Regions from separate parts of the Variovorax sp. P4_B10 genome, predicted to be linked through region 2. Evidence: predicted binding sites of a transcription regulator. Region 2 holds the regulator's gene; each other region holds the start of a gene.
The links. Region 2 encodes sigma-54, which starts transcription at its own class of promoters, with help from an activator protein. Its sites were predicted from a motif close to TGGCANGNAANCTGCTTT; they were not measured.
Positions count from the first base shown of each region.

Region 1: the regulator sigma-54 is predicted to act here: its motif matches at 2,083-2,100, upstream of AC1DXX_RS21315 (flavin monoamine oxidase family protein).
Region 3: the regulator sigma-54 is predicted to act here: its motif matches at 1,495-1,512, upstream of exaC (acetaldehyde dehydrogenase ExaC).

Region 1 is NZ_JBFUHN010000048.1:8,998-12,244, reverse strand. It holds gene AC1DXX_RS21335 (universal stress protein) at 1-224, opposite strand, end outside; gene AC1DXX_RS21330 (sulfite exporter TauE/SafE family protein) at 352-1,173, opposite strand; gene AC1DXX_RS21325 (cell division protein ZapA) at 1,456-1,791, opposite strand; gene AC1DXX_RS21320 (hypothetical protein) at 1,788-2,012, opposite strand; gene AC1DXX_RS21315 (flavin monoamine oxidase family protein) at 2,137-3,247, shown strand, end outside.
Region 2 is NZ_JBFUHN010000016.1:33,142-36,388, forward strand. It holds gene lptB (LPS export ABC transporter ATP-binding protein) at 1-719, shown strand, start outside; gene rpoN (RNA polymerase factor sigma-54) at 738-2,321, shown strand; gene AC1DXX_RS10350 (phospholipase D family protein) at 2,332-3,247, shown strand, end outside.
Region 3 is NZ_JBFUHN010000020.1:23,091-26,337, forward strand. It holds gene AC1DXX_RS11920 (sigma-54-dependent Fis family transcriptional regulator) at 1-1,305, opposite strand, end outside; gene exaC (acetaldehyde dehydrogenase ExaC) at 1,587-3,107, shown strand; gene AC1DXX_RS11930 (hypothetical protein) at 3,202-3,247, shown strand, end outside.

The DNA of each region.
Region 1 (3,247 bases), on a different contig from region 2:
GCGAAGAAGGCCTTCACGGGTTCGAGCACCTTGGCGTTTTCCTCGGCGTAGTAGTCGGTCACCACCTCCTTGCTGAGGTGCCGGGCCACATGGCCGGAGACGCCGGTGCACACGTGCACCACCACCAGTTCATGCCCGTCCACGAACATGGCGCGGTTGGCGATCAGGTAGTTGAGGGCCTTTTGCGTGTAGGCGCTTCCGTCGACGGCGATGAGGATTTTCATGAAAACCGTTATACGGCCCCGACCCGTCCGTCGCAACGGGTCTCACCCCAGAGCCGAAGGGCTATTGCTCGTGCATCCTCGCGTGGAACACCGCGGAGCCGGCTTTGCCGAAGCCGGGGTGATGGGGTCAGCCCTTCAAGCCCTTCCAGAGCATGTAGGCCGCGAGCAGGTACAGGATGCTCGCGAACACGCGCTTGAGCTTCTTCACCGGCAGGCTGTGCGCGGCCTTCGCGCCCAGCGGCGCGGTGAACACGCTGCACAAGGCAATCACCACCAGCGCGGGCAGCCAGATGTAGCCGAAGGAGCCGTCCGGCAGGCCCTGCACCGACTGGCCGCTGATGGCATAGCCGAGCACATTGGCCACCGCGATCGGGAAGCCCAGCGCCGCGCTTGTTGCCACCGCGTTGTGGATCGACACGTTGCACCAGGTCATGAAGGGCACGCTGATGAAGCCGCCGCCCGCGCCCACCAGGCCCGAGATGAAGCCGATCGCGCCGCCGCCCGCGAGCTGGCCGCCGGTGCCCGGCATCTGCCGCGTGGGCTTGGGTTTCTTGTCGAGGAACATCTGCGTGGCCGAGAAGCCCACGAACAGCGCGAAGAAGATGGCGAGCGCCGTGCCCTTGAGCAATGCGAAGACGCCCAGGCTGCCCGCCAGGCTGCCGATGACGATGCCGGGCGCAAGGCGCCGCACGATGTCCCAGCGCACCGCGCCGCGCTTGTGGTGCGCGCGCACGCTCGACACCGAGGTGAAGATGATCGTGGCCATCGAGGTGGCGATGGCCATCTTCACCGCCAGGTCCGACGACACGCCGCGGTGGCCCATGATGATCGTGATGAACGGCACCATCAGCATGCCGCCGCCGATGCCGAGCAGGCCTGCGAGGAAGCCGGTGCCCAGGCCGAGCGTGGCCAGTTCGAGGATCAGGAGGGGGTCGAGGAGATCGGTCACGCTGCGGGGTCTTCGGACAAAGCAACGGCCCCGAGCAGGGTGTGCTGGGGGCCGTGCCGATGGAAAAGGTGTCTGCAAGTGGGCGCCGAACCCGCATCCTGAACCAGGGTTCAGGTGGGCGAGGGCAGCAAGACTTCGGGTTCATCTGACGCGAGATGATCACGCCCGTCAAGCAATGTACCAAGCCCGGCTCCGGAGAGCATTGGAACAAGGAAATATTAAGCCCGACGCGCACCGCAGACAGTTCGGATTTTACGCTCCGTCCGGGTCCGCGGGGCTCATTCAGAGCAAATGATCATCGCCGGCCAGTGCCTGATCGAGCTTTTGAATCAGTTGGGCGGCCTTCGGATCGGCTTCGCCAGGCTCCGCAGCCGTGGTGGTTGCGGGTGCTGCGGCAGGGGCCGCTGCTGCAGCCGCCTGCTGCGCTGCGAGGTCGAACGCCAGGTTCAGCGAAGCCAGCACCGCGATGCGATCGCGCGCCTTGACCTTGCCCGCATCGCGGATCTTGCACATGGCGGCATCCACGCGTTCGACGGCATCGCGCAACTGCGGCTCACCGCCATCGGGGCAGCCGAGCAGATAGCTCTGGCCCATGATCTGTACTTCTATCTGCTTCATGCGGTGGAATCTTCGGGAGGTGGTTCAGCCGGCAGCCGCTCGAGCAAGGCGTCGAGGCGCGTGCGTGCCGCGGCGAGCCGCGACTTCAGCCCGTCGCGTTCGCGCGTGAGCGCATCGACCTGTTCCTGTAGCAGCGCATTGGTGCGCTGTACCTCTTCGTGACGCACGAGCAAGCGTTCCACACGCTCGGCGATCTGATCGATGGGGCTGGAGGCGGGCATGGTTGGCGATTGTAGTTTCCCGGGAATCCGGGCAAAAAGGTCCCGCCGACGGTGCGCGCGGTGCTTTGTCTGGCATGGATTCTGCTGCCTTCGCAGCGGCCTTTCAAACATTTACAGCCAGCCCATGACCACGAAGAACAACACTTTATTCAGTCGGCGTGATCTGCTCACGCTCATCGGCAAGACGGCAGGAGGCGGTGCGATGTACCAGGCGATGACTTCGCTGGGCTTCGCAGCCGAGTCCAACTACAACGGCCCTCCGAAACTCGATGGCGCAAAGAAGGGCGCCTCGGTGCTGATTCTTGGTGCGGGCCTGGCCGGCATGGCCGCCGCGCTCGAGCTGCGCAACGCGGGCTACTCGGTCAAGGTCCTCGAGTTCAGCCATCGTGCGGGCGGCCGCTGCTGGACGCTGCGCGGTGGCGACACCTTCACCGAGCTCGGCGGCGCCGTGCAGCAATGCGGCTTTGCCAAGGGCGAGTACTTCAATCCGGGCCCGTGGCGCATACCTTTTCATCACCACGCGGTGCTCGGCTACTGCAAGCGCCTGGGCGTTGCGCTCGAGCCTTTCATCCAGGTCAACTACAACGCGCTCGTGCATTCGAGCAAGGCCTATGGCGGCAAGCCGCAGCGCTATCGCCACGTGCAGGCCGACTACCAGGGCTATGTGGCCGAGCTGCTCGGCAAGGCCGCGACGCAGGGCAACCTCGATGCCGCGCTGACCAAGGAAGACAAGGAGAAGCTGCTCGAAGGCCTGCGCCGCTGGGGCGCGCTCGATACGCAGTTCCGTTATCGCGAGGGCACGGTCAGCAGCGATCGCCGCGGCTACGAGGTGGACGCAGGCGGCGGCCTGATGCCGCTGGCCAGGCCATCGAAGCCGCTCGACATGAGCGAGCTGCTGCAATCGAACCTTTGGCGCTACATCGCGAGCGGGCAGGACTACGAATTCCAGAGTGCGATCTTCCAGCCCGTGGGCGGCATGGACATGATCGCCAAGGCTTTCGCGAAAGAAGTCGGCAGCCTGATCCGCTACGGCGCCAAGGTCACGAAGATCGAGCAGAACGACCGCGGCGTCACCGTCACCTACACCGACGAGGCCAAGGGCGGCGCGGTCACGCAGGCCAAGGCCGACTGGTGCCTGTGCACGATCCCGCTGTCGGTGCTGAGCCAGATCGACATCCAGGTCGGCTCGGCGATGCAGGAGGCCATCAATGCGGTGCCTTATGGCGCATCGGTCA
Region 2 (3,247 bases):
GCTATGGCAGCCGCACGGTCGTCAAGGACGTCTCGCTCGACGTGCAGAAGGGCGAAGTCGTCGGTTTGCTCGGCCCCAATGGCGCCGGCAAGACCACCTCGTTCTACATGATCGTCGGGCTGGTGCGTGCCGACGCCGGCGAGATCACCATCGACGGCGAGCCCATCGCCCACATGCCGATCCATCGCCGTGCGCGCATGGGCCTGAGCTACCTGCCGCAGGAAGCCTCGATCTTCCGCAAGCTGACGGTCGAAGAGAACGTGCGGGCCGTGCTCGAGCTGCAGCGCGAACCCGACGAAAGCGGCAAGGTGGTGGCGCTTTCCAAGAAGCACATCGAAGAGCGCCTGTCCGAGCTGCTGGCCGACCTGCGGGTCGACCACCTGCGCGACTCGCCCGCGCTCGCGCTCTCGGGCGGCGAACGCCGCCGCGTCGAGATCGCGCGCGCGCTGGCCACCCAGCCGCGCTTCATCCTGCTGGACGAGCCTTTCGCCGGTATCGACCCGATCGCGGTCATCGAGATCCAGCGGATCATCAGTTTCCTGAAGGAGCGCGGCATCGGCGTGCTCATCACCGACCACAACGTGCGTGAAACGCTGGGCATCTGCGATCACGCGTTCATCATCAGCGACGGGCATGTGCTGGCACAAGGCACACCCTCGGAGATCGTCGACAACGCCGAAGTACGCAGGGTGTACCTGGGCGAGCACTTCCGGATGTAAGGGAGGGTCGCGTTCTCCATGAAGCAAGGGCTGTCCCTTCGCGTCTCGCAGCATCTGGCGCTCACGCCACAGCTGCAGCAGTCGATCCGGCTGCTCCAGCTCTCCACGCTCGAACTGAGCCAGGAGGTCGAGCAGATGCTGGACGAGAACCCGTTCCTCGAACGCACCGCGGAAGAAGCGGCGCGCGAGGAATTCGGGCTCGATGCCGTCGACACACCCGTGCCGCGCGAGGAGGCCGGCGAGAGCGAATTCGCCTCGGCGCCGGCCAGCAGCGCGACGACCGCCTCCACCGACACCGCGGCAACCAGCGACGCCGATGGCGCCACTGCCGACACCACCGAGCGCGAGCCCGACTGGGAAGGCGACGGCACCGTCGACATGGCGCCCGACGACAGCGAGTGGGGCAGCGATGCGCCTGCGCGCCAGAACAACCTCGGCGACGACGAACGTGCCGACGCCACCGAGCTCGCGCGCAGCCAGGAATCGCTGCAATCGTTCCTGCACCGCCAGGCGCTCAGCCTGCGCCTGAACGAGAACGACAGCGCCGCGCTGCGCTTCCTGATCGAATCGCTCAACGACGACGGCTACCTCGAAGACTCGCTGCCCGCGCTGGCCTCGGGCCTTGCGGGCGACGACAACGACCAGTTCGACGAACTCGTGCACCACTTCCAGATGGCGCTCGGCCTGCTGCAGAGCCTGGAGCCCGTCGGCGTCGGCGCGCGCGACCTGGGCGAATGCCTCGGCATCCAGCTGCGCGCACTGGCCAGCGAGGACGAGGCCGAGGAGGCAGCGCTGGTCCGCAAGACCGCCATCGCCATCTGCAAGCAGCCGATGGAGCTGCTCGCGCGGCGCGACTTCAAGCGCCTGGCCACCCTGACGCGCACCAACGAAGAGCTGGTGCGCTCGGCGCTGCAGATCATTGCGCGCCTCGAGCCCAAGCCGGGCCGCCGTTTCGTCGACGTCGAGCGCAACATCGTGATTCCCGACGTGATCGTCACCAAGATCGGCCGCGGCACGAACGTGAAGTTCCGCGTCATGCTCAACCCCGAGGTGATGCCGCGCCTGCGCGTGCACGACATCTACGCCGGTGCGCTCAAGTCGCACAAGGGCGAGGGCAGCCAGGCGCTGTCGCAGCGGCTGCAGGAGGCGCGCTGGTTCATCAAGAACATCCAGCAGCGCTTCGATACCATCCTGCGCGTGAGCAATGCGATCGTCGAGCGTCAGAAGAGCTACTTCGTGCACGGCGAGCTCGCGATGCGGCCGCTGGTGCTGCGCGAAATTGCCGACGAGCTGGGCCTGCACGAATCGACCATCTCGCGCGTGACCACGGCCAAGTACATGTCCACACCGTTCGGCACGGTCGAGCTCAAGTACTTCTTCGGCTCGGCGCTCGGCACCGAGACCGGCGGCAATGCGTCGAGCACCGCGGTGCGCGCGCTGATCAAGCAGTTCGTGAGCTCCGAGAGCATCAAGAAACCGCTGTCCGACAGCCAGATTTCCGAGATGCTGAAGGAGCAGGGCATCGAGTGCGCGCGGCGCACCGTGGCCAAGTACCGCGAAGCCCTGCGCATCGCGCCCGCCAACCTGCGCAAGGCACTGTAGAAAGCCGCCGATGATCCGTCGCCTGCTGTCGTGTTGTGGGCACTGGGTCTTCGTCGTGGCGGCATCGTTGCTGTTCGCAGGCTGCGCCACCCTGCCCGACGAAGCGCCACGCCCGCCCACCAAGGCCCTCGCCGTCTCGGCCGACACGGCCCTCGGCAAGATCGCGCTGGCCTCCCAGCCCGACCCCGACCTCAGCGGCTTCCGCCTGATGCCGGGCGGCGACTTCGCCTTCGACACCCGCATCCAGCTCGCGCGCCGCGCCCAGCGCACGCTCGACGTGCAGTACTACCAGATCGAGAACGACGAGACCGGCCGCTACCTGCTGCGCACCCTGCGCGATGCGGCGCAGCGCGGCGTGCGCGTGCGGCTGCTGATGGACGACCTCTACACCTCGGGCGAAGACGAACTGCTGCTCGGGCTGGCCGCCACGCCGAACGTCGAGCTGCGCCTCTTCAATCCGTTTCCGGCCGGGCGCGGCAGCCTGCTGCGGCGCTTCACCGCCTCGCTCTTCGACTTCAGCCGCGTCAACCGGCGCATGCACAACAAGCTCTTCATCGCCGACGGCGCGATGGCGGTGGCGGGTGGCCGCAACATCGGCAACCAGTACTTCAGGCGCAACTCGGGCCAGAACTTCATCGACCTCGACACCTTCGTGACCGGCGCGCTGATCCCGCGCCTGGGCACCCTGTTCGACCAGTACTGGAACAGCGTCCATGTGCGGCCGATCCAGTCGGTGGTGGCGAGCGGCCTGTCGCGCGAGAAGCTGCAGAAGCGCTTCGACGCCGCCACCGGCCCCGACACCACGCCGCCGCCGCCGAAGCCCGCCCCCAACGACCTGCTGGGCTACAGCCCGCTGGTCGAGGACCTCGACACCGGCAAGCTCGGCCTGATCTGGGCCATCGCCGAGGCGTACGCCGATTCGCCCG
Region 3 (3,247 bases), on a different contig from region 2:
GGTGCCTCCGTGCGCCTCGCGGATGCGGCCGATCGCGCCTTCCCGGCTGGCACCGGTGAAGGCGCCGGGACGGTAGCCGAAGAGCTCGGCCTCGATCAGCTGTTCCGGCAGCGCAGCGCAGTTGACGGCGACAAACGGGCCCTCGCGGCGTGTTCCGCTGGCGTGCAGGGCCCGGGCGAACATCTCCTTGCCGACGCCGGACGCACCGAGCAACAGGCACGCGATCGGCTTGTCCAGCACGCGCCTCGCGCGCTCGACCGCGGCCCGCATGACCGGGTCGCCGGTGTCCAGTTCGGTCAGCGCATCGGCCTGGGTTCTCGCCGAATGGAGAGCGATGCGATCGTCTCGGGGTGCCGGCAGGACGTGACGCCCGGCCTCTACCCGCAACCAGAGAGCACTGCCGTCATGCCTGCGCACCACGCGTGGCGCGCCGGCCGGCTGGCGGCACCAGGCCATCAGCGTCGGCACTTCCAGCTGCAGCACCTGTTCCACGGTGGTGGCGCCGACGTCGCAGCGGGAGAGGCCCAGCAGCGCGAGTGCCGCCGCATTGGCCCCCACCACCCATCCGTCGTCCGACAGGGCCAGCAGGCCCTCCGTCACGCTGCCGATGCCCTCGGGCTGGAGATGCAGGCGCAGGCGCAGGTTCGCGGTATGGCGCGTGTCGAACAGCTTCTGCTCGACGGTACGCACGGCGAGCCGGACGAGTGCCAGCGCATGACGGTGGTAGCCGCGGTGGTCGCCCGAAATGTCGAGCACGCCCAGCACGCGCCCGTCCGGCCCGGTGATCGGCGCGGCCGTGCAGGTGAGAAAGCCGTTGCGGTCGAGGTAGTGCTCGCCTGCATGCACCACCACCGGCGCCGCGTCGGCCAGCGCGGTGCCGATGGCATTGGTGCCGCGCCACTGCTCGTTCCAGTTGGCGCCGGGGCGCAGGGCCACGCGTTGGGCGCGGTTCGCGAAATGCGCATCGCCCAGGGCCTCGAGCAGCATGCCCTGTGCGTCGGCGAGGATGACCATGCTGTCGGTGTCGCGCATTTGTTCGAACAGGAACTCCATGACCGGCCGCGCATGGGACGCGAGTTCGCGCTGCTGGTCCAGCGCCCGTGCGAGTTGCGCCGCGGATGCGTGGGGAACGCCGGGCGCGCGCCCCGATGGCGCCAGGCCGAAGCCGCGGCTGCGCTCCCAGCTTCGGCGCAACGCGGCATCGAGGAGTCCGTCGGCGACCTCGCCGGTGGTCGCCAGCTGGCGGCGCGCTTCGCGCAGGCGCGAGCCCGGCGTGCGGGCGACGATGAGGGGGTTCGCGTGCATCTCTTGTCTCCAGGCGGGCCTCTGCGGGCCCCGGGGTGTAACGGACGTCGAGCTGTTTGAGCATGAATGCGGGGCTGCACTGTCCCGTTTCGTGACAGTTGCTCATCGCAGCACACCGCTTGCGCAGTCTGGCGCAGGAAGCTGACCCGATTCTTGCGCCAGATCAGGGGATTCGCGTTCAAGGCCCGCTGGCACGGCGCATGCAATGCCGCACCCCCGGGTCCGCGCGGCATCCGGTTTGCGCGGTCGCCTTCCACCCCCCACCAGACGGAGACAAGACCATGCAATACGCCAGCCCCCATACCCCCGGCGCGAAGATCGACTTCAAGCCCGCCTACGACAACTTCATCAACGGCAAGTTCGTGCCGCCGCTGAAGGGACAGTACTTCGACGTCATCACGCCGATCACCGGCAAGCCCTACACCCGCGCAGCCCGCTCCGGCGCGGAAGACATCGAACTCGCACTCGACGCGGCCCATGCGGCTGCCGGCCAGTGGGGCCGAACCTCTCCGGCCGAGCGCGCCAACGTGCTGCTGAAGATCGCGGACCGCCTCGAGCAGAACCTCGAGCTGCTCGCCTACGCGGAGACGGTGGACAACGGCAAGCCGATCCGCGAGACGCTCAACGCCGACATTCCGCTGACCGTCGACCATTTCCGCTATTTCGCCGGCTGCCTGCGCGCGCAGGAAGGCGCATTGAGCGAGATCGACGAGAACACCATCGCCTACCATTTTCACGAGCCGCTGGGCGTGGTGGGGCTGATCATTCCCTGGAACTTCCCGATCCTGATGGCCGCCTGGAAACTCGCGCCCGCCATCGCCGCAGGCAACTGCGTGGTGCTCAAGCCCGCCGAATCGACGCCCGTCAGCATCATGGTGATGGCCGAGCTGCTGGCCGACCTGCTGCCGCCCGGCGTGCTCAATATCGTCAACGGCTACGGCCGCGAGGCCGGCATGGCGCTGGCCGGCAGCAAGCGGATCGCCAAGATCGCATTCACGGGCTCCACGGCCACGGGCCGGGTCATTGCGCAGGCCGCGGCCGGCAACCTGATCCCGGCCACCCTCGAGCTCGGCGGCAAGAGCCCCAACATCTTCTTCGAAGACATCGCGGACGCGGACGACGACTTCTTCGACAAGGCCATCGAAGGCCTGGTGCTGTTTGCCTTCAACCAGGGCGAGGTCTGCACCTGCCCCTCGCGTGCGCTGATCCAGGAGTCGATCTACGACAGGTTCATGGCCCGCGCACTGGAGCGGATCAAGGCCATCAAGCAGGGCAACCCGCTGGACACCGAGACCATGATGGGAGCCCAGGCCTCGGCCGTCCAGATGGACAAGATCATGACCTACCTCGACCTCGGCAAGGAAGAGGGCGCGCAGTGCCTGGCCGGCGGCGGCCGCGCGCAGCTCGGCGGCGAGCTGGCCGGCGGGTACTACATCCAGCCCACGCTGTTCAAGGGGCACAACAAGATGCGGATCTTCCAGGAGGAGATCTTCGGTCCCGTGCTCGCGATCGCGACCTTCAAGACCGAGGCCGAAGCGCTGGCGATTGCCAACGACACCCCCTACGGCCTGGGCGCCGGCGTGTGGACGCGCGACGGCAGCACCGCCTACCGCATGGGCCGTGCCATCCAGGCCGGCCGGGTGTGGACCAACTGCTATCACGCCTACCCGGCACACGCCACCTTCGGCGGCTACAAGGAGTCGGGCATCGGCCGGGAAACGCACAAGATGATGCTCGACCACTACCAGCAGACCAAGAACCTGCTCGTGAGCTATTCGCCGAAGAAGCTCGGGTTCTTCTGAAGGCTGGCGGCGAGATTGGCGAAGGGCTTGACGTGCGTCAACCTGGAGGGACGTGGCCGGGCCGATGATGGCCCGCCACTTCAAAGGATTCGCCATGAACACCGCTCGCACACTGGGCTCCATTGCGCTGGCCGTCCTGG